One region of the Kribbella sp. NPDC005582 genome, then DNA from elsewhere that is predicted to be linked to it. Evidence: riboswitches for the same ligand, from Rfam matches in the RefSeq annotation. Region 1 holds a riboswitch; each other region holds the start of a gene.
The links. A riboswitch is a leader RNA that binds a small molecule or an ion and turns the genes downstream of it on or off. The one in region 1 is predicted to bind thiamine pyrophosphate.

Region 1 (7,213 bases):
GTGAGAAGCTGAGTCCCGAGGGAGGGAGCAGCGATGTCGTCACAGGACTTCCCGACGTACGGGCGGGAGCCGGAGCGCCCGGAGCAGGGGCAACCCAGCGAAGAGCAGCACTTCGCGCCACCCACGCCGTACGGCGCCGGCACGTACGCCGGCGGTGGTCAGCCACTGCCGCCCGCCCCCTATGCGCCCGCGCAGCCCTATGGCTCCCAGCCAGGTCAGTACGGCGGTCCGCCGACCGACCCGGCGCAGCCACCGAGCTATCGGCCGGGCCACCCGTACGGCGCTCCCGTGGACCCGCATCCGGCCGCCTTCCCGACGTACGGGCGTAAGGAGCCTTTCGCCGACCGTGATCCACGCGCGGCCAAGGTGGTGCTGCTGGCGACGATCATCGCGGCGGTCTACGGACTGATGGCGGTGACGATCCAGCGGGTCTCGATCCGGGAGATCACCCAGGCTCCGGGCTCACCGCTCAACCACCCGCTGCGCACCGACGTGATCGACGCACTGGGGCAGCTGCTGATCGTTCTGGTCGGTCTGGCCGCGCTGGTGCTCTGGGCGCGCGACCTGTTGGCTCGGCGCAAGCTCGGACGCCAGCCGGACATCTACGAGCTCATCGGTGGCGGACTGGTCGGCGTCTCGCTGATTCCGCTGCTGATCTGGGCAGTCATGGTGCTGTCGACCGGCCTGGGGTCCGCCGACGACACTCTGGACCGGCTGCCGACGGCGTACGCCTGGGGTGGGTTCGGTCTGCTGATCCTGGCGGCCGGCTTCTTCCTCGGCTACCGCGAGCTCAAGCCGGATCTCGACACGGTAGTCCGGGCGGCACCGGGCCGCCCGCCCTGGGAGTGAGCGCCCCGGTAGTCCTGGTCCCGGGCCTCGGCCTCGGGCCGGAGTCGTACGCCCCCACGGTCGAGCACCTCTCGCTGCCGTACCAGGTGGTCACACTTCCCGGGTACGGCGAGCCTGCCGACGACCGTGATGATCTGCACCCGGGGGCGCTCGCTGCCCGGCTGGAGCAGAAGGTCCGAGAGCGCTCGGTGTTGGTCGGGCACTCCGCCGGCGCACAGATTGTCGTCGAACTGGCGGTCGCCCACCCGGAACTGGTGCACGCGCTGGTCCTGATCGCTCCGACCGGTGACGCGGGTACGGTCACCTGGCCCACGCTGGCGATGCGGTGGCTGGAGTCGACCTTGCCGGAGACTCCGCGGCTGATACCGGTGCTGGCGCCGCAGTACGCGCGGACAACGTTCCGCGCTATTGCCCGGGCCGCGGAGGCCTGTCGGCGACATGACATGGCTGGGGTGATCACCCGGGTCCAGGCGCCGGTGATCATCGTGCGCTGCCGCTACGACCACCTGTCGCCCGCCGACTGGGTCCTTCGGCTGGCGGAGCTCACCCACGGCGAGGCGCGGACGCTGGAGACGGGCTCGCACATGCCGGTGCTGACCAACGGCCCGGAGGTGGCCGCGCTCATCCAGCGAGCAGCCGCCGCGCGGCCCGGCGACTGACGCGTTATCGTTGACGCGGTAGCAAAACCTTTGCGGGAGCTCGCACCGAATGCGGGCTGAGAGGGCGACGTGACACCGGGTCGCCGACCGCCTGAACCTGACCGGGTAATGCCGGCGTAGGGATCGCAATGACTGACACTGCAATTCGCCCTGCCAACGAAGAAGCACCGCTGGTTCTCACCACGGATGCGCCACGGACGCTGGGGTTCCTGGACCAGTTCACACTCTGGGGCAACTTCGGCATCTCGCTGTTCGGTCCGGTCACCGGCGCGCTGGTCGCGGCGTACACGGGATCGTTGTGGCAGGGGCTGCTCGCGGTCGTCGTGGGCTGCGGGATCGGCGCGCTCGTGCTCGGCGGCGCGGCGGTCTTCGGTTCGCAGACCGGAGCGCCGGCGATGACCGCGCTGCGCGGAATCTTCGGTCGCCGCGGGTCGATGGCCCCCACCGTGCTCAACATCGCGCAGAACATCGGCTGGGCGACCATGGAGATCATCGTGATCTCGCAGGCCGCGGTCGCGGTGACGAGTGAGCGCTGGCGCTGGCTGTTCGTCGTACTGGCCGGGATCATCGCGACGACGATGGCGGTTCGCCCGCTGGGCAGCGTGAAGGTGCTGCGCAAGTTCATGGTCTGGCTGGTGTTGGTTGCCTCGGTCTACCTATTTGTGCAGGTGCTGAGCAAGCCGGTGCACGCGTTGCCGCAGGACAGCGTGTACGGCTTCTGGCCGGCCGTCGACCTCGCGGCCGCAGGCGTTGTTTCGTTCGCGCCGCTGGCCGCCGACTACACCCGGCACTCCCGCACCAACAAGGCGGCCTTCGGCGGCTCCGCGCTCGGCTACGGCCTGGCCGCGATCCTGTACTACGCCTTGGGCGTTTTCGCGGTCGCGACTCTGCAGACCAACAGCGAGGACGTGATCACGGCTCTGGTCACGTTGCCCGCCGGCGCGATCGCACTGTTCGTGCTGCTGGTGGACGAGGTCGACGAGGCCTACGCGAACGTCTACTCGACCACGATGGCCGCGCACAACCTGATCGGCCACGTCGACCGCCGCTGGATCTCGGTCGCGATCGGCGTCCTGGCCACCGGCCTCGCCCTCTTGGTTGACCTGGGCAACTACACCCAGTTCCTCTACCTGATCGGCTCGGTCTTCATCCCGCTCTTCGCCGTCGCCATTGCCGACTTCTTCCTGGTGAGCAAGATGAAGTGGGACGTCTCCAGTACGGCGAAGTTCCGCTGGCAGCCCGCGGTCGCCTGGCTGATCGGCTTCGTGGCGTACCAACTCGTCAACCCCGGCACGGTCGCCGGCTGGTCGCCGTTCTGGCTCGATGTCCAGGGCAAGCTCTTCGGCGGCCACGCCGTACCAGGCTGGCTGGGCGCGACGTACACAAGCATCATCGTGTCGATGGTCGCGGCGGTGCTGCTCGGCCGGGTCGGTCGCCGCCAGGCTGCCTGAGCAAGCTCAGCGGTATTCGGGGTTCTCGAAGTCGAAACGGCAGCCGGCGTCCCACTCGGAGCGCTGGTTGCCGTGGGCAGGGATGCCGCCGGCATCCTTCAGCATCCGGGCCAGGTGCAACAGGTTCCAGGTCATGAACGTCGTGTTCCGGTTGGTGAAGTCGTTGTCCGGGCCGCCCGAACCGGCGTCCAGGTACGACGGGCCGGGGCCGGCCTCGCCGATCCAGCCGGCGTCGGCCTGCGGTGGGATGGTGTACCCGAGGTGCTGCAGCGAATAGAGGATGTTCATCGCGCAGTGCTTGACCCCGTCCTCGTTGCCGGTGATCAGGCAGCCGCCGACCCGGCCGTAGTACGCGTACTGCCCGTGCTCGTTGAGGATCGAGGAGTTGGCGTACAGGCGCTCGATCACCTGCTTGGTGACGGAGCTGTTGTCACCGAGCCAGATCGGACCGGCGATCACCAGGATGTCGGCCGCCATCACCTGTTCCTGCAGCGCCGGCCACTCGTCGGTCGGCCAGCCGTGCTCGGTCATGTCCGGCCAGACACCGGTCGCAATGTCGTGGTCGACGGCCCGGATCACGTCGACCTGCACGCCCTGCTTACGCATGATCTGACCGCTCACCTCGATCAGGCCTTCGGTGTTGCTCACCGCCGGCGACCGCTTCAGGGTGCAGTTCACGAACAGGGCGTGCAGATCGTCGTACGTCGGCATGGTTGCTCCTCGGAGTGGGGAAATCCCGTCGGGACCACAGTGCGGCCGGGGGAAGCGATCGGACAGGGCCCGGCCCCCGATGGTTCGTCGGCCGTAATGTCACCGGACCCACTGGACAACTGACCTGGCGTAACCGCGATACTTGCGCCCATGCTCAACTCCGCACTGCGCAGCCGGGCCGAGTACGCCGAACTCGGCGTCGACGGTCTGGCCGCGCGGACCTCGCCCGAGCGGGACGCAGACATCGTCAAGGCCGTCGAAGAACTGCTCGAGGGCCGCGAATCGGTCCTCGACCTGTGTTGCGGCTACGGCCGGATCTCGCTGCCGCTGGCACGAGCCGGCAAGACCGTGCGCGGCCTCGACATCTCACCGAACCTGGTCGAGGCCGGCCGCGCCCGGGCGCTCGAGGAGGAGTTGGCGATCGACTGGGCGATCGGCTCGATGACCGATCTGCCCTATGCGTGGGACTCGTTCGACGCGGTGATCTGCCTGTGGACCGCGTTCCACGAGCTGTTCGCCGAGGACGAGCAGATCTCCACGATCTGCGAGATCTCCCGGGTGCTGAAGCCGGGCGGGATCGCGATCATCGAGGGTCCGTCCTGGGGACCGGCGACCGCCGGTGAGATCGCGATCGGGATGCGGCAGGGACCGGAGCACCGGATCGTCACCACCGAGCACGCCGACGGGCTGAGCAGCGTGCACTACATCCACGACGAGATCAGCTACGGCCGGCTCTGTGCCGCCGCGGGGATCGAAAACTACAAGGTCTACAAGCGCGAGTGGGGCGGCCGGCGCCGGCTCATCCTTGAGATCCACGCCTGAACGTTTAAACCCCGAAGAAATAGGAGCAGATCCCCACTCCACATTGGGGACCTGCTCCTGATTCCTTCAACTCTAAAGACATTCCCGCGGCTACGCGGAAACCATTCTTTTCTTTTCGAGCTCCAACAGATAGCGCTTCGCCTCGAGTCCGCCCGCGTAGCCGGTCAGCGCTCCGCTTCCGCCGATGATGCGGTGGCAGGGCAGCAGGACACACACGGGATTCGCGCCCAGCGCCGTACCGACGGCTCGGGCGGCCTTGGGCCGCTCGATCTCCCCGGCGAGCTGTCCGTAGGTCTTGGTGTGTCCATAGCTGGTGTGCGTGCGCAGGTCGCTCAGCACCAATTGCTGGAACGGCGTCGCGAGCGCGAGATCGACCTGCACGGTGAATTCCTGGCGCTCACCCCCGAGATATTCGTCCAGCTCCCGCCGTACGGCGTCCAGTGCGCGCGGCTGGCGGAGTACGCGCGGCGACACGGCACGCGCGAGCCGGCCGGTCATCGTCTCCTCGTCGCCGAACGAGCTAGCAACCACCCGGCCGTGTGCGACCGCCAGCAGCAGCGTGCCGATCGGGGTGTCGTGCAATGTGTAGGCGACGTCGGCGTCCGGCAGGACAGGCGGCTTCAAATCTGAGGTGCTGAACCGGGTGAGCCGGTCCTCCAGTGAGTTCATGAGTCAACTCCGAGGGTACGGCGCAGGGTCGCGAGAGCGTCGCTGACGAGTCGGCGCGAGGCTGCGGGGGTGGTCTCCAGTACGGCGGCCACTCCGTGGTGGTCGAGGTCGCCGACGTACTTGAGGGTGATGGCGTACCGCTGCCGCTCGGGCAGCCCGTTGACCGCCTGCCACAGCTCGGGATCCGGCCAGTCGGCGGCGTCCGGGCCGTCGACCGCGACCGGCGGTGCGTCGTCGAGCGGCCGTTGCGGCCGGCGGGCCCGGTGTACGTCCGTCGCACACCGGGCGGTGATGGTGAGCAGCCAGCTGCGCAGGTTCTTGGCCGAGGTCAGTCCGGGATAGGCGGCGAACGCCTTCTCCCACGCGCGTTGCGCCACGTCGTCGCCGTCCACAGGACCGGCCAGCGCGCGGGCCAGGCGGGCGACGTCCCGCCAGTGCGCGTCGACGAGAGCCTGGAACGGCGGCAGTTCGACAGTCACCATGCTCATTAAACGCAGCGGGTCCGTCAGGTGTGAGGGCCACCCGTTTCTGGACGGCCGTCCCGGATGGCGAGATTGTGCAGTTCTTCAGTAGACATTGGTGCGAAGATAGCTGACATGACGACGACCTTGCTCACCCGCCGTCGCGTCATCGATCTGCTGCGGACGGCGAGCGCCACCTGTCGGTGACCCCTGTTCTGCCTGCGCCATCACCCTGATCTCTTTCTGTGCGTGCCCCTTGTTCGAGGGAGACCCATGTCTGTCCCCGCTGTGCACCGTCCTGCCCTCTCACTGGTCCCCGATCGCTCCGAAGAGCGTGTCGTGGACGCCGACGTCTACCGCAACGTCTTCCGTCGCCACGCCGCCGGCGTCGTGGTGATCACCGCCGACGCGGGCCACGGCCCGGTGGGCTTCACGGCCACCTCACTGGTCTCGGTCAGCCTGCTGCCGCCGCTCGTCTCGTTCGCCATCGACACCAAGGCGTCCAGCTGGCCGACCGTCAGCCGTACCGAGTCCCTGGCCATCAACTTCCTGTCCGACGACCAGCAGGCGATCGCCGGCCGGTTCGCCACCAGCGGGATCGACCGCTTCGCCGCGCCGACCCGCTGGTCCCGGCTGCACACCGGGGAGCCCGTGCTCGACGAAGCGCCGAGCGTCCTGCGCGCACACGTCGAACACCGCTTCGCTGTCGGCGACCACTACCTGGTCGTCGCCCGCCTGATCACCCACACCGAACGTCGCGAACACGAGCCGTTGCTCTACCACGACGGTCGCTACGCCACCGCCACCCCGAGGGTTCACCATGTCTAAGTCTTTGAAGTACTTCGCTCTCGCCGCGCTGCTCGTCGTGAGCGGCTGCGGCGGCGCGGCCCAGGCGGGCAGTGGCGCGAAGCTCGCGCTGGATGCTCCGCTGCCGACGACCGTCCCGGACGGCGCGAAGATCGTCGTCGGCGACCCGGCTACCCAGGTCGCGTTCAAACTGTCGGGCCAGCTGGACAAGGTGGAGAAGTACACCAAGTTCGCGAACCTGAGCGGTGGACCGCAGACCACCGAGGCGTTCCGGGCGCATGCGCTCGACCTCGGCTCGGTCGCCGAGATCCCCGCGATCCACGCGACCTGGACCGGGCTGAAGGTGAAGATCGTCGCCTCGAAGTTCCGCCAGGACGCGATCAACCACCCGATCTACGAGCTCGGGATCGCGCCCGGCGTGACCGTGAAGACGCTCGCCGACCTGCGGGGCAAGTCGATCGCGTTCAGTCCGGGGCAGGCGCAGGGCGCGCTGGTCCTCAAGGTGCTGAAGAAGGCCGGCCTGACCAAGGACGACGTGAAGCTGATCGAGCTGCCCAGCACGGGGGACGTGTACACGAACGCCCTTGCAGGTAAGCAGGTCGACGTCGCGCCGATCGGCGGCGTACAGATCAAGCGCTACACGGCCAAGTACGGCAAGGACGGTGCGACCACGCTGCAGCACGGGATCCGGGACGACGCCGGTCACCTCTACGGTCCGGTCGAGTCGCTCGAGGATCCCGCCAAGGCGGCCGCCATTCGTGCGTACGTCGCCGCGTGGGGCGTC
Region 2 (7,213 bases), on a different contig from region 1:
CGATCACCAGCGCGGTGATGGGCGCCGGCGCCACCAAGCGGCTGTCCGCGGTCCGCTGGGGTGTCGCGAAGGGCATCGTCACCGCCTGGGTGCTGACAATCCCGGCCGCGGGCCTGGTGGCCGCCGCCTGCTACGGACTGGCCCACCTCATCCTGGAGTGATCTCCGGGTTCCATTCATTTCGAATTCATCCATCACCCCTACGGTCGGACGAGTCTCACAACTCGTCCGCCGAGGGATGTGATCGGGATGGATCTGTCGTTTCTCGTGGTCGTGGTGATCGTCACCGCACTGGTGTTCGACTTCACCAACGGCTTCCACGACACCGCCAACGCGATGGCGACATCGATCGCCACCGGTGCGCTCAGACCCAAGGTCGCGGTCGGGTTGTCCGCCGTACTGAATCTGGTGGGGGCGTTCGTCTCCACCGAGGTCGCCAAGACGATCTCCAGCGGACTCGTCGACGACACGTTGGTCACCGTGCCGATCATCTTCGGCGGTCTGGTCGGCGCCATCCTGTGGAACCTGCTCACCTGGTACCTCGGGCTGCCGAGCTCGTCGTCGCACGCGCTCTTCGGAGGTCTGATCGGGGCGACCTGGATCGCCGCCGGCAGCGGCGCGGTCAACTTCGGTACGGTGGTGCAGAAGATCGTCGTCCCGGCGGTCGCCGCGCCGATCGTCGCCGGCGTAGTCGCCCTGCTGGGGACCTATCTGGCGTACAAGATCACCGCGCGGGCCCGCAAGCGCAGTGTGGACGACGGGTTCCGGGCCGGTCAGATCGCCTCCGCCTCGCTGGTCTCGCTGGCGCACGGCACCGGTGACGCACAGAAGACGATGGGCATCATCACGCTCGTCCTGATCACCTCCGGCAGCCTGGCGCAGGGCTCGCGGCCGCCGCTGTGGGTGATCTTCGCCGCCGGTCTGGCGATTGCGCTCGGCACCTATCTCGGCGGCTGGCGCATCATTCGCACGATGGGCAAGGGCTTGACCGAGATCGAGTCGCCGCAGGGCTTCGCCGCCGAGACCAGTTCGACCGCTGTGCTGCTGGCCTCCTCTCACCTGGGCTTCCCGCTCTCAACCACGCAGGTCTGCTCCGGCAGCATCTTGGGCGCCGGTCTGGGCAAGCGGCTGGCCGAGGTGCGCTGGACGGTGGCCGGACGGATGGCCCTGGCGTGGCTGTTCACCCTGCCGGCTGCTGCGGTGGTCGGCGCGCTCTCCGGCCGCGTGGCCAACTCCGGCAATCTCGGGGTCGCGATCATCGCCGTACTGGCTGTGGTGGTCGGTGGCGGCATCTACGCGGCCTCCAGGCGCAAGCCGGTCACTCCGCACAACGTCAACGAATACGCGACGGTCTGAGAGGAGTACGGCGATGCACATCAACTGGACCGGCCTCGGTGAGGTCGCACTGGTCAGTCTGCTCTTCGGAGTCGGGCTGGCTGTCGTCTTCGCCTTCGGTGTGACTGCCATGGCCCGCAGAGCGGCGGCTATCGACGAGAAGCGGCCTGCACCGATGGTCGACACCGCAGTCGCGTCACTGTGCTTCGCAGCATGCCTAGCTGCGGTGCTGTTCGGGCTCTACCTGATCATTCCGCAGTTCCATTAGCGGTTCCAGCGGCGGACTGCCTTGGCCACGTCCTTGGTGCGTACGGCGTCCAGGTTCCGCTCCCAGGCGGTGAAGAGGCGGTCGCCGAGGGCGGCTGCGTCCAGACCGGCTTGGGGGCGGACGGCAACGGCCCAGGTGGCCGCGGCCGCGTGGCCCTGCTGGTGGAGCAGGTGGTTGACGGTCGCTTCGATGCGGTGCCGGTTCTCACCGGTCAGGCCGTACGCCGCCCAGTCCTGCAGGATGCCGGCGTCGTCGGCCGTCATCTGCGCCAGGTAGGTGAGCGGACCACGCCAGTAGCCCCGGTGCCCGATGCTGTCCAGGCTCTCGAGTGGGAACCAGCCGTTCGCGCACCGCCGGCCGTTGACCGCGGCCTCGACCTCACGCGCTCGCTCGCGGTCCAGGTCCCGGGTGGACCAGTCGATGAAGTACGCCCCGGCATCCGGGATGTGCTCCGCGACATGCGGCGCGATCTGCAGCGTCCCGGGTTCGAACAGGCGCAGTTCTTCCGGTGAATCGAACAAAAACCTTCCCCCGCCCAGCACAAGGCAAGCAGCACAGAAATCCCCCAGATTCCTGCCTTGTCAATGACAAGTGCCCTTCGTACCCTCAGATGCCGTCGAGGGTCAAGGCCTTGTCCGACCTCCGTCGGGCTAGCGGCGGCGCTCGGCCCGGCGGGCCAGCTCCTCGCGGTCGAGCCGGTCGGCCTCCGCCGGCGTCGGCGCGGAGCCGCCGTACGAGGCGGGCAGCCACCAGGCGCCGGGCGGCTGCTCCGGGTATGCGCGGATCGTCTCGTCGAGCATCTCGGCCATCGTCGAGCGCAGGACGGCGGTGGCCTCGACCGGGTCGTCGTCCGGCGTCACGGTCATCGGCGTACCGACCGTGATCGCGATCGTGCGGTGCCGGGTGAAGTCCTTCGGGTGGTCCTTGGTGAACATCCGCTGGGTGCCCCACAGGATCATCGGAATCAGCGGTACGCCGGCCTCCGCGGCCATCCGGACCGTGCCGGACTTGAACTCCTTGAGCTCGAACGACCGGCTGATCGTCGCTTCCGGAAAGACGCCGACCACCTCACCGGCGCGCAGGTGCCGCAGCGCGTGCTCGTACGACGCCGCGCCCGCGTCGCGATCGACCGGGATGTGGTGCATCCCACGCATCAGCGGCCCGGACCAGCGGTTGCGGAACAGCACCTCCTTGGCCATGAACCGGACCAGCCGCTTGCTCGGCACCGCGCCGTACCCGCCGAGGATGAAGTCGACGTAGCTGATGTGGTTCAGCGCGATCACCGCGCCGCCGGTCCGCGGGATGTTCTCGGTGCCGGCGAGCTGGAACTTCAGGTCCAGCACCTTGAAGGCAGTCTTGGCAACGCCGACGACAGGCGGATAGACAAAGTCGCGCATCCCGGAATGCTACTAAGCTGCCGGTGATAACTGGAGATCGCGGGAGCTCGCACCGTAGTGGGCTGAGAGGGCGGCTGGAGAATCCGGCGCCGCCGACCGCCGAACCTGTCCGGGTAATTCCGGCGTAGGGAGCACACAAGTGACAACTATCGGCACCGTACGACCGACTGTCACCACCGGCCCGATCTCGGGCTCCGAGAAGATCTATCGCGGCGAACTGGGCGTTCCGGCGCGCCGCGTCCATCTCACCAACGGCGAGCACTTCGACCTGTACGACACGTCCGGGCCGTACACGGACGCGACGGCGCAGATCGACGTACAGGCCGGTCTGCCCGCGCTCCGGCGCGAGTGGATCGCCGGGCGGGAGAACCTGACCCAGCTCGCGCACGCGCGCGCCGGCACCATCACCGAGGAGATGCGGTATGTCGCGCTCCGGGAGAACATGGATCCGGAGTTCGTCCGGTCCGAGGTGGCGCGCGGCCGAGCCGTGATCCCGGTCAACCGCCGGCACCCGGAGAGCGAGCCGACCATCATCGGCAAGAAGTTCCTGGTGAAGGTGAACGCGAACATCGGCAACTCCGCCGTCAGCAGTTCCATCGAGGACGAGGTCGAGAAGCTCGTCTGGGCGACCCGCTGGGGCGCCGACACCGTGATGGACCTGTCGACCGGCAAGAACATCCACGAGACCCGGGAGTGGATCCTGCGGAACTCGCCGGTGCCGATCGGGACCGTGCCGCTCTACCAGGCGCTCGAGAAGGTGAAGGGCGATCCGGCCGCGCTGAACTGGGAGGTCTACCGGGAGACGGTGATCGAGCAGTGCGAGCAGGGCGTCGACTACATGACCGTGCACGCCGGCGTACTGCTGCGCTACGTGCCGCTGACCGCGCGGCGGATCACCGGCATCGTCTCGCGCGGCGGCTCGATCATGGCGGCCTGGTGTCTCGCGCATCACCAGGAGTCTTTCCTGTACACGCATTTCGCGGAGCTCTGCGAGATCCTGCGTGAGTACGACGTGACGTTCTCGCTCGGCGACGGACTCCGGCCGGGGTGTATCGCGGATGCGAACGACGAGGCGCAGTTCGCCGAGTTGCGGACACTGGGGGAGCTCACCAAGATCGCCTGGGAGCACGACGTACAGGTGATGATCGAGGGCCCCGGGCACGTGCCGATGAACAAGATCGCCGAGAACGTGCGGCTCGAGGAAGAGCTCTGCGGCGAAGCGCCGTTCTACACCTTGGGGCCGTTGGCAACCGATGTGGCGCCGGCGTACGACCACATCACCAGCGCGATCGGCGCGGCGCAGATCGGCTGGCTCGGTACGGCGATGCTCTGCTACGTCACGCCGAAGGAGCACCTCGGGCTGCCGGATCGCGATGACGTCAAGACCGGGGTGATCACCTACAAGATCGCTGCCCATGCCGCCGATCTGGCCAAGGGACACCCGGGAGCGCAGGCCTGGGACGACGCGTTGTCCACGGCAAGGTTCGAGTTCCGCTGGGAGGATCAGTTCAACCTCTCGCTGGACCCGGACACCGCGCGGTCGTACCACGACGAGACGTTGCCGGCCGAGCCGGCCAAGACCGCGCACTTCTGCTCGATGTGCGGGCCGAAGTTCTGCTCGATGCGAATCACCGCCGACATTCGCGCGTACGCCGAGGAGCACGGACTGACGTCGACCGAGGCGATCGAGGCCGGCTTCAACGAAATGTCCGAGACCTTCAAGGCAGGAGACGGCAAGCTCTACCTGCCGCTCGCCGACTGATCTGAACGCTCCCGGCGGGCTTCCCGCCCGCCGGGAGCCGTGAACCGGTTTGGCAACTTCACGCGGAGTGAAATTCGCGAAGGTGTCGAGATGCCGAAGTGGCCGGATTGAGCGGAGAATTGGGAATCAGCTGTCCTGCGGGGTGATCACCGAGAGTGATGGGGTGAACCGATTCAGGTTTTTGCCTTCACTCAGCGTGAATAAGACTGTAGCCTTAACTCCGTTGGAAGGAGGTGCGAGACAGTGGTCTTCGTTCTCACGGTAGATCAGCGAGGCAGCCGAGTCAGCGGCGATCTCGTACCCGAGCTACTCACCGATCTGAACCGCAGGCCCCGGCGTACCGGGCTGCTCCGCAAGTTCGAGCGGACCGCCGGCGACGAGGTGCAGGGAGTGCTTTCGGAGGCCAGGGCAACCATCGACCTGATCGTCGAGCTGCTCCGCCTGGACGCCTGGTACGTCGGGCTCGGGATCGGCGAGGTGGCCGAGCCGCTGCCGCGCAGTACCCGGGCCGGGAACGGTGACGCGTTCGTCTACGCCCGCGAGGCGGTGACGAAGGCGAAGTCGAGTCCGCATCACGTCAACGTGTGCGGACCGGACGACCGGCTCGCCGAGCAGGTGGAAACGGTGCTGTGGCTCATGGCCTCGGTGCTGCGCCGCCGGAGCGAGCGGGGCTGGGCTGTTGCCGACCTGCTGGCCGAGGGACTGACACGACGGGAGATCGGCGTGAAACTGGGGATCAGCCAATCTGCGGTGACGCAACGAGCTCAGGCGGCCGGAGTGGTCGAGGAGCAGCGTGGTCGGTTGCTGGCGTCGGAGTTGCTCGAGCTCGGGACCGCTGCGTGACGGCACTCGTCCTGGCACTCACAGCCGGCGGCCTGCTGTTCGCCGTACTGGCTTGGGTGCCGAAGGCCGAAGGCGCCACGCTGGAGATCGTGCTCAGCGGCCTCATGCTGGCCTGCGGCGTCGCTGTCGGCCTACTGCTGCTCTCGACCGACGGTGTGGCGTCGTGGCCCGAGCGCTGGTGGAATGTGCTGCTCCTGCTGGCCGGAGGGCTCGCAGTGACCGGTGGCGGCCCGCTGACGACCTCTGTGCTCGCGCTGGTCGACCGGGGCAACACTCGGGCGCAGTCGACGCAGAAGGCCGGTGAGGTCCTGCGCGGCGGCGCTCTGATCGGTTCGCTCGAGCGTGGCGCGATCTTCGCGGCCCTGGTGGCCGGCTGGCCGGAGGGGCTGGCCATCGTGCTGGCGATCAAGGGACTGGCCCGCTATCCAGAGCTCCGCAGTCCGGACCAGCCCGCGTCCGTCACGCCGCAGGCGGTCGCGGAGCGCTTCATCATCGGCACCTTCACCAGTGTGCTCTGGTCGGTGACCTGCGCCGCCTTCGTGCTGTCGCACTAGCTCAGGTGCTGACGACGATGTCGTTGACGATCTTGTCGTGCCAGGTCTGCTGCTTCTCGTCCCACAACGGCCAGATGACGTTGAGGAAGCAGACGTAGTTGAGCACGATGGCGAGGACCTCGCGGCCGAGGTTTGGGCCGAAACCGATCAACTCACCGGTCTGAAGGCTGATCACGCGGGTCCCGGTCATCTTCTTGCCGAGCGACTGGCCGGTGCGGCCCTGCTGCAGCACGCGGTTCAGGAACCAGATCACCCAGCTGCCCGCGATACCCAGGGTCAGCGGCGCTCCGGCCGCGTCCGACGTGTGCATCGCGATGGTCGCGATCAGGCCGATACCCAGCGGCAGGCTCTGGAGAACGCCGTCGATCAGCGATGCGCCCACCCGTGTCGTGTAGCCGGCCGGCTGACCGGGCAGTGCGTAGCGGTAGCTGCCCTGGCCCGAGGAGCCTTGCGAATAAGGGTTGTAGCCGGGCTGGATCTGTCCGGCCGGGTGGAACCCGCCCCCGGGCTGCCCCGGCGGGTACTGGTTCGGCTGGCCAGGCGGGTACTGACCGGGCTGACCGGGCGGCGTGGGCCCGTCGTACGGGCCGGACGGAGGGGTGGTCACCTGGGTTCCTCTCTGGTGCTCTGTTGCGGACTGGAGAGCAGGTTACTGTGGTGCGGTGAGTCAAGGCGTCGTACTTCGTCCCGCGGGACCGGTCGTGCCGGTCGACCGCCGGGTGCAGGGTCTCGCGGTGGTCGGTGTCGGCGGCTTCGCGCTCGCCGGTGTCTATCAGCTGACCGGCCTCGGTATCCCGTGCCTGCTGCACGCCACCACCGGTCTGAACTGTCCGCTCTGCGGATCGACCCGGATGGCCGCGGCCTTGCTCCGTGGCGATCTGAACGCCGCCTGGCACTTCAACCCCGTCGTACTGGTGCTGGGGCCGCTGATCGGGCTGGCCGTCGGCTACCAGGTGCTGGCGTGGGCTCTGGAGGCCCTGCGGCTGGTTCGGCTGCCGCGGCTGACCATGAGTCCGCGGCTGGTCGACTGGCTGACCAAGGGCGTCATCGCCCTG
Region 3 (7,213 bases), on a different contig from region 1:
CGACAACGCCCCGGCCCTGGCCCTCTACAACCGCCTCGGCTTCACGCCCGTCTCCCGCTACCACTACCGGGTCCGCGCTCTGCCTCCAGCAGAAGAATCCGTGGTCTGAACCTCCGTCCGGCAAGACTTGTGGCGTGCTGACTCTCGACGATCACCAGACTGGTCTGCTGCGCCGCGGCGAAAGCGGTCCGCCGGTTGTGCTTCTGCATTCACTCGGCGGCGACAAGCGCATGTGGGAGCCGGTGCTGGATCGATTGGCCAACGGTCGCAGGGTTTTCGCCTACGATCTGCGCGGTCACGGTGAGGCTTCCGGAGCGCCGCATCCGCAGCGACTGACGGATCTGGCGCGCGACCTGTTCGGCGTACTGGATGCGTTGGAGCTTGAGACTGCGCACGTCGTCGGTCTCTCGTACGGCGGCGGGATCGCGCAGACCGCAGCAGTCGAAGCACCGCAGCGGTTCGCCTCGCTGGCCTTGCTGGCGACCACGGATCGTCCGTTCCCGGAGGTCTTCGAGCACCGTGCAGCCGCAGCCGAGGCAGGCGGGATGGAGGCCCAGGTCGAGGAGTCGCTCGCGCGCTGGTTCACGCCGGCGGCCTTGGCCGCCGAGACCGCGGGCGTCCGGTTCGCACGCGACGGGGTGCGGGCGATGGACCCCGCGGCCTGGGCGGCGGCTTGGCGGGCGATGAAGCAGCTCGACGTCCAGGGGAAGCTCGGCTCGTTCAGCGCGCCGACCCTGGTGGTCGCCGGTGGAGCGGACGTCCCAGGGTCGGCCGACGTACTGCGGTCGCTGGCGGACGGTATCCCCGGCGGACAGTTCGTCGAGTTGCCCGGCGTACCGCATCTGCAGACGCTGGAGCGGCCCGAGCTGGTCGCCGGCGCGTTGGATGCGTTCTTGCCTACAGCGTGAGCTTCTCCAGGTGATCCAGTACGACGAAGCGGGCGCCGGAGCGTTCTGCGGAAGTGCGTAGCGGGGTCAGGTCGGTCCACGGGACACCGGGCGCGGTGAGCGGCTTGTCGAAGTCGTCCCAGTGGGTCGCGATGACGGTCGGGACCGGCTTGATGGTCTGGAGCAGGCGGTCGGTGACGCCGGGTTCGCCGCCGGGCGCGGCCAGTACGACGTCCACCTGCAGATCGCGGAGGGCGATCGGGTCGAAGTTCGCCGTACTGAGGCTGAGGATGCGCAGGCCGCCGATCGTGATCACGTAGGCGAGCGTGCCGCCTTCGACGAGGTCCTCGATCACGCGCGGACGCGGCGGGACGGAGTCCTGGTGATAGCCGGGGTAGGCGTAGGTGTGCCGCTTGCCGCCGCAGGAGTGCAGCGACGGGAAGACCTCGATCGTGAAGCCGTCGAAGACCAGGTGCTCACCGCCGCGGACCGCCGAGAGCAGGTCGGCCTGGGTGCGCATCGCCTTCAGTAGGTTGACGTGCGTCTGGGTGCCGAGGACGGTCGCCTGGGTGCGCGCGGCGACATACGGTACGTCGGACATGTGGTCGTAGTGGCCGTGATGAACCAGGATCGCGTCGGCCTTGCCGAGGTGCTTGTCGACGACCGCCTTGTCGATGACCAGCTTGGTCTTCGGGTCGGCGCCTTCGGGTGTGAACGTGCCGGTGTGGAACCGGGTCAGCCACGGGTCGGTGAGGACGATGTGCTCACCGCACCGAATCTGCCAGGCGTGATTGCCGAACCAGGTCAGCTCCACCGACTCGCGGCTGGCCGGTGGCTTGCTGCTGGTTTGCGCGGCGGCCTTCCCGCCGATCACTCCGGCGGCACCAACCGCGGCCACGCCCGCCAGCATTCCTCGTCGCGTCACCTTCACTGCGTCTCCTCTCGCTGTTCCGTCGGTTGCAGTCAAGGCGAGGCCGTTGGGGTGTGTCGAATATGCTTTCGGGCATGAGGCGAGTGGCTGGGGATATCACCGCAGGTCAGCAGGGTCATGCTGACTGAACGACACCTCCAGATCTTCATCGCGCTCGCCGAGGAACAACACTTCGGCGACGCCGCGCGGGTCGTCGGCATCACCCAGCCACCGCTGTCCCAGGGCCTGCGCCGCCTGGAGGCCCTGGTCGGCGCCAAGCTCTTCGAGCGAGGCTCCACGGGTGTCGAACTCACCCCCGCCGGTGCGGCGTTGCTGCCCTTCGCCCGCCGAGCCCTCACCTCGATCGAAGAACTCCATCAGGCCGCCGTCCTGCGCGATCCCGAAGGCCCGGAGATCCGCCTCGGCCTGGCCCCTGAGGTCCCTCCAGCCGCCGGTGCCGCGTTGGCCGCCGCCTGCGGCGCAGCCGTGCCCGGCAGCCGCGTGACAGTCGTCTCCGCGCCGACCAGCGCCCTGGTCAGCCAGGTCTCCTCGGGGCGCCTGACGCTGGCCGCCGTCCTCCACCCGACCGTCCTGGACGGACTGGAGGCGGGCCCAGTCCAACTCCTTCCAACCTGGGCGCTCGCCCCGTCCGGACTATTGGGCAAGGCCGCGCCGACATCCCCGTCCGGGCGGCGCGGCCAGGCTGCTCCCCAGCTCCCCGCAGATCCACTCACCGCGGCCTCCCCTCACCTCAGGGGTGCCCGGGCGGCTGATCCTTCCGTGGAGCTCAAGCTTTTGCGCGGCTTGCCGGTGGCGGTTCGGCCTCGGGCGGAGGCCCCGGCGGCTCGTGATCTGTTCCTCGACACGCTCGCGTTGCATCGGCCGGACGGTGGGACGGTGGTGGTGACGGACGAGCGAGCCGGGCTCGCGATGGTGGCGGCCGGGCAGGCGATCCTGATGACCGCCGACCCGACACTGGCGGCACCAGGCGTCGACCGACACCGCCTGACCGGCGATCCACTGCCGACGCGAATCCGCTTGGTGTGGTCCCACTCGCGTACGCCGTTCGCCGAGCCGGTCGAGACGATCGCGCAGCTGACCGACGCGCTGGTGACGCCTTGAACGCCCGGATCCGCGCGGTCTTCGAGGACGCCGGCGTACGCGGCTGGCTGCATGCGGTCGCGCTCGACGCACCGGACTCGACGGTCGACCTCGACGCGGACACCGTCGTACCGATGGCTTCGGTGTACAAACTTCCCTTGCTGGTTGGGTTCTGCCGCCTGATCGACGACGGCGAACTCGACCCGCGCCAGCGGCTCACCCTCGACCCGGCGACCCGCACCCCCGGCCCGACAGGCCTGTCCCTCCTGGCCGACCCAGTGACGATGTCCCTCCGCGACCTCGCGGTCTCGATGATGACCGTCTCGGACAACGCCGCCGCCGACGCGCTGCTCGACGTCGTCGGTCTCGACCGCCTCGCCGAGCTGCTCCGTTCCTTCGACCTGCAACAAACCTGGGTACGCCGGGGGACCGCGGCCCACCTGCACGACCTACAACGCCGTACCGGGCTGGACGATCCGGACGCCGCCCTAGCCGCACTCGCCGACAACAACCGCACCACGCCAGCCGGCGTCTACGAAGCGGCCAACGCCTCCGCGACCACGCCTTCGGACATGACGCTGCTACTCCGCCGGCTCTGGTCCGGCGACCTGCTCTCCGTGGCCCAAACAGACTTCGTGAAGGCGACCATGCACCGGCAGACCTTCCAGCACCGCCTAGCCTCCGGCTTCCCACATGACAGCATCAAGGTCGCCGGCAAGACCGGCACCTTCGGCGCGCTCCGGCACGAAGTAGGCGTCGTCACGCTTCCTGCCGGCGACGCCTACGCGGTCGCCGTCTTCACCCTCGCCGCCCGCGCCGACTCCCGCCAACCGCGCGTCGACGCCACGATCGGCCTCGCCGCGCAGTTGGCGGTCAATCTCCTCAGATAACGGCGTACGCCTCGACCTCGATCAACGCCTCCGGCCGGAACAACCCCACCACCTGTACGGCGGTGCTCGCAGGCGGCTTCGTCGTGTCGATGTACTCGTCGCGAACCGTACGCAGCGCCGGCAGCCCGGCCATATCGGTCAGGAAGCAACCCAGCTTCACAACATCCGCCCAAGTAGCCCCGGCCGCCTTCAACGCCGCGTCCAGATTCGCGAACACCTGCCGCGTCTGGGCCTCGAAGTCACCCTCGCCGACAAGCTTGCCATCAGCATCGAGTGCCACCTGACCAGCGATCGCGACCCATTGTCCCGCGCTAGTCACCACGTGGCTGTAACCGTTGCCCGGAGCAACACCTTCTGACTGCGGATACTCCAAGTTACTCACTCAATCTCCAGAGGTTGAGGTCGGCAGACCGGTTGTAGGGGACGAGGCCAGGGCTGAGTGCCAGCGGCGGGGGACTCGACCGGCCAGGCGGGCATTGCGGCCGGCGCTCACCGCGTCGCGCATCGCGGCCGCCATCAGGGCCGGCTTCTCCGCACGCGTGACCGGCGTTGCCAGCATCACCGCGGCGCAGCCCAGCTCCATCGCCAGTGCGGCATCGCTCGCCGTACCGATGCCGGCATCGACGATGACCGGCACGTTCGCCGCCTCGGCGATCAGCGCGATGTTGTGTGGGTTGCGAATGCCGAGTGCCGATCCGATCGGCGCGGCCAACGGCATCACGGCCGCGCACCCTGCCTGCTCGAGGCGGCGGGCCAGGATCGGGTCGTCGTTCGTGTAGGGCAGCACGGTGAAGCCATCGGCGACCAGCGTCTCGACGGCGTCCAGCAACTCGAACGGGTCGGGCAGCAACAAGTGGTCGTCGGCAACCACCTCGACCTTGATCAGGTCGGTCCCCAAGGCCTCGCGCGCCAACCGCGCGGTCAGCACGGCCTCGGCTGCGGTGTGACAACCGGCAGTGTTCGGCAGGATCTCGATGCCGTGCCGCTTCAGTACGTCGAGCACCGAGCCCTCGTGCCCGGTCCCCAGCCGCCGCATCGCGACCGTGGTCAACTGGGTGCCGGAGGCAACCAACGCCTCCTCCATCACTTCCAGGTTGGCCGAACCGCCGGTGCCCATGATGAGTCGCGACGAGTACGTGCGCCCGCCCAGCTCGAAGGGGTCGTCCATCTCAGCCTCCCTGGACCGCGCCGACGATCTCGACCCGGTCACCTGCCGTCAGAATCGTGCCGGCCCACTCGTCCCGGGTCAGCACGCTCTGGTTCACCGCGACCGCGATCCCGGTCTGCCGATCCGACATCACCCGAACCAGCTCCGCGACAGACATGCCTGGTGCGCTACTGGTCGCCGTACCGTTGACCCACACGGCGTGCTCGTCTGCTGACTCGTCGTACATGCGTTGTCCTCCCTACGCCGGAATTACCCGATTCAGGTTCAGCGGTCGGCGACGCCTGCTCTGTCGCCCTCTCAGCCCACTCCGGTGCGAGCTCCCGCGGTGTCTTCGACTTTAGTTCCCTGTCAGCAAAGAGGCCAACTCAGTCGGGCTGTAGAGCACCTGCTTGCCGGCTCGCTGTGGCTCCACCAGACCGGTACGGCGAAGCAGTTGCAGGTGCTGACTGACTGCGGACGGCGTGACCTGGAGCTCCGCGGCCACATCGGTGGTGGTGCGCGGATGGGTGAGAAGCTGCAGGATGCGGGCGCGCGCCGTACCGATGAGTTGGGCGAGGTCTTGCGGGGTGGGCGGTGCGATGACCGTCCACAGGTTGGCCTGACCGCGGGGCGGGTAGCCGAGGATTGGGTCGGCGCCGGGGTCGTACGGGATCACCGCATGCGGGCCGAACAAGGTCGGCTGCAGGACGAGGCCGCGGCCGTCGACCTTCTCCACGCGACTGACCGCGCTCACCTTGTCGACCTTCAACAGGCCTTGGCTGTAAGAGATCGCGGGTCCCAGCTCGTTGAGCATCGCGCCGGTGCCCTGCTGGGTGAGGACATGACCGCGGTACGTGATGTCGGCCGTGAGGATCGTCCGCATGCGATTCCAGTACGGCGCCATGACCGTCTGCCAGTAGTCGGCGAGTGCTGTGGTGACTCGTTTCGGCGTGAGGCCAGTTGGGACCTCGCCGTTGACTGCCGTCAGTTGTCTGATGAACGTGTGTTGATCGACGGCGGCTATGAGCTCCAGCTCGTCGGCGAACTGCGTGAGCGGCGAGGTCGGTCGCGGCGTGAGGAAGTCAGGGCTGCCCATCGTGTCGTTGACGAGGTGGCTGAGCACGCTCCAGTCGAGGTCCTCGAGCAGCGGCTGCACCGCGCGGACCCAGGGCAGTTGCAGCGGGAAGCGGCCCGGATCGCGCAACGCCCGCAACGACAAGACAGTCTCCGCCGCGGGCGATAGGGCGAACCGGACTTCCTCCAGATCCCTGGACGTCAGTTCGTAGGTCAGCACGGCCTCATTACACCGCGCTGGTCGTGTCTACTCGCAGCCGATCCCGTCGTTGTCGGCGTCGAGGCGGTAGATGTCGGATCCGATGACATTGACCGGGCCGGCGACGTACTCGGGTCCGTTGCCGCTGCCGCCCGAACAGTCGACGTCACTCGCGATCGGCACGCAGCCGCTGTAGTTCGGGTCGCATCCCGAACTCGACTCCTCCTCGACCTTGGTCCCCACGACGGTCACCTGCGACCGCGGCGGCTTGGCGACCTCCTGCTTCACGAGCTTCTTTGCGGTCTGCTTGCCGCCGACGTACGTGACCTCGTAGGTCAGCTTCCGCGTGCCGTTCACCCCCGGCGTCCGCACCGACCGCTCACCCTTCGGCAGCTCGCTGTCGGTGACCGTCTTCTTCTTGAACGGAATCACGCCGTACTCGACGACCCGCTTCGTCACCGCCGCCGGCTTCGGTACGACGGCCTTCGGCGTAGCCGGCGCTTCGGCGGTCGGAGTCGGCGTCTCGGCTGGCGCCGTCACCGTCTTCGTGATTATCCGCCCACCGGCGACGGCGGCCGGTTCGGTGGATTCCGCCGTACCGCACCCGACTCCGAAGCCGAGCACGGCGACAACCAGCAACGCAGCACGAACACACACCACAGTTCCCCCCAAACCCGCCGCCGGTTCCCCCCGCGGCAGGATTGTCAGCGCCTGGACCACCCAGGCGAAGACAACTACATAACACCCCGATCGATCGCTGGACCAGACCTGAACGCCGTACTTCTCAGGTCGCCGCCGCGCCGACCCCCGCCAGCGCCGCGAACACGACCCCGACCACCAGCCCGACACTCCCGAGCGCGATCAACGGCCCCGCACTGATCGGCGGCTCCGGCACCCGCTGGCGAAACACCGCGAACAACCGCTCCTCCGCCGGCCGGACCTCCCGCAACAACACCGCCGAAGGATGCGACCGCGCACTGAAACTCTCCAGCGCCTCCACAGCAG

Region 2: linked by a shared signal. The riboswitch ahead of thiC (phosphomethylpyrimidine synthase ThiC) and the one ahead of ABZS29_RS11255 (cytosine permease) in region 1 are both predicted to bind thiamine pyrophosphate.
Region 3: linked by a shared signal. The riboswitch ahead of thiS (sulfur carrier protein ThiS) and the one ahead of ABZS29_RS11255 (cytosine permease) in region 1 are both predicted to bind thiamine pyrophosphate.

What each region holds. Positions count from the first base shown of each region.
Region 1 is NZ_JBEXCU010000001.1:2,273,779-2,280,991, forward strand. It holds gene ABZS29_RS11245 (hypothetical protein) at 34-849, shown strand; gene ABZS29_RS11250 (alpha/beta hydrolase) at 846-1,508, shown strand; TPP riboswitch at 1,531-1,648, shown strand; gene ABZS29_RS11255 (cytosine permease) at 1,637-2,959, shown strand; gene ABZS29_RS11260 (flavodoxin family protein) at 2,966-3,670, opposite strand; gene ABZS29_RS11265 (methyltransferase domain-containing protein) at 3,821-4,492, shown strand; gene ABZS29_RS11270 (methylated-DNA--[protein]-cysteine S-methyltransferase) at 4,583-5,161, opposite strand; gene ABZS29_RS11275 (sigma-70 family RNA polymerase sigma factor) at 5,158-5,640, opposite strand; gene ABZS29_RS11280 (flavin reductase family protein) at 5,896-6,450, shown strand; gene ABZS29_RS11285 (ABC transporter substrate-binding protein) at 6,443-7,213, shown strand, end outside.
Region 2 is NZ_JBEXCU010000008.1:243,794-251,006, reverse strand. It holds gene ABZS29_RS35200 (inorganic phosphate transporter) at 1-161, shown strand, start outside; gene ABZS29_RS35195 (inorganic phosphate transporter) at 249-1,355, shown strand; gene ABZS29_RS35190 (hypothetical protein) at 1,369-1,602, shown strand; gene ABZS29_RS35185 (hypothetical protein) at 1,599-2,123, opposite strand; gene ABZS29_RS35180 (lysophospholipid acyltransferase family protein) at 2,253-2,999, opposite strand; TPP riboswitch at 3,029-3,147, shown strand; gene thiC (phosphomethylpyrimidine synthase ThiC) at 3,148-4,761, shown strand; gene ABZS29_RS35170 (transposase) at 5,005-5,604, shown strand; gene ABZS29_RS35165 (hypothetical protein) at 5,601-6,158, shown strand; gene ABZS29_RS35160 (RDD family protein) at 6,160-6,765, opposite strand; gene ABZS29_RS35155 (DUF2752 domain-containing protein) at 6,821-7,213, shown strand, end outside.
Region 3 is NZ_JBEXCU010000005.1:594,694-601,906, forward strand. It holds gene ABZS29_RS29155 (GNAT family N-acetyltransferase) at 1-109, shown strand, start outside; gene ABZS29_RS29160 (alpha/beta fold hydrolase) at 135-908, shown strand; gene ABZS29_RS29165 (MBL fold metallo-hydrolase) at 898-1,812, opposite strand; gene ABZS29_RS29170 (LysR family transcriptional regulator) at 1,936-2,919, shown strand; gene ABZS29_RS29175 (serine hydrolase) at 2,916-3,788, shown strand; gene ABZS29_RS29180 (RidA family protein) at 3,781-4,170, opposite strand; gene ABZS29_RS29185 (thiazole synthase) at 4,171-4,956, opposite strand; gene thiS (sulfur carrier protein ThiS) at 4,958-5,182, opposite strand; TPP riboswitch at 5,175-5,290, opposite strand; gene ABZS29_RS29195 (DUF5937 family protein) at 5,294-6,229, opposite strand; gene ABZS29_RS29200 (G5 domain-containing protein) at 6,257-6,865, opposite strand; gene ABZS29_RS29205 (hypothetical protein) at 6,993-7,213, opposite strand, start outside.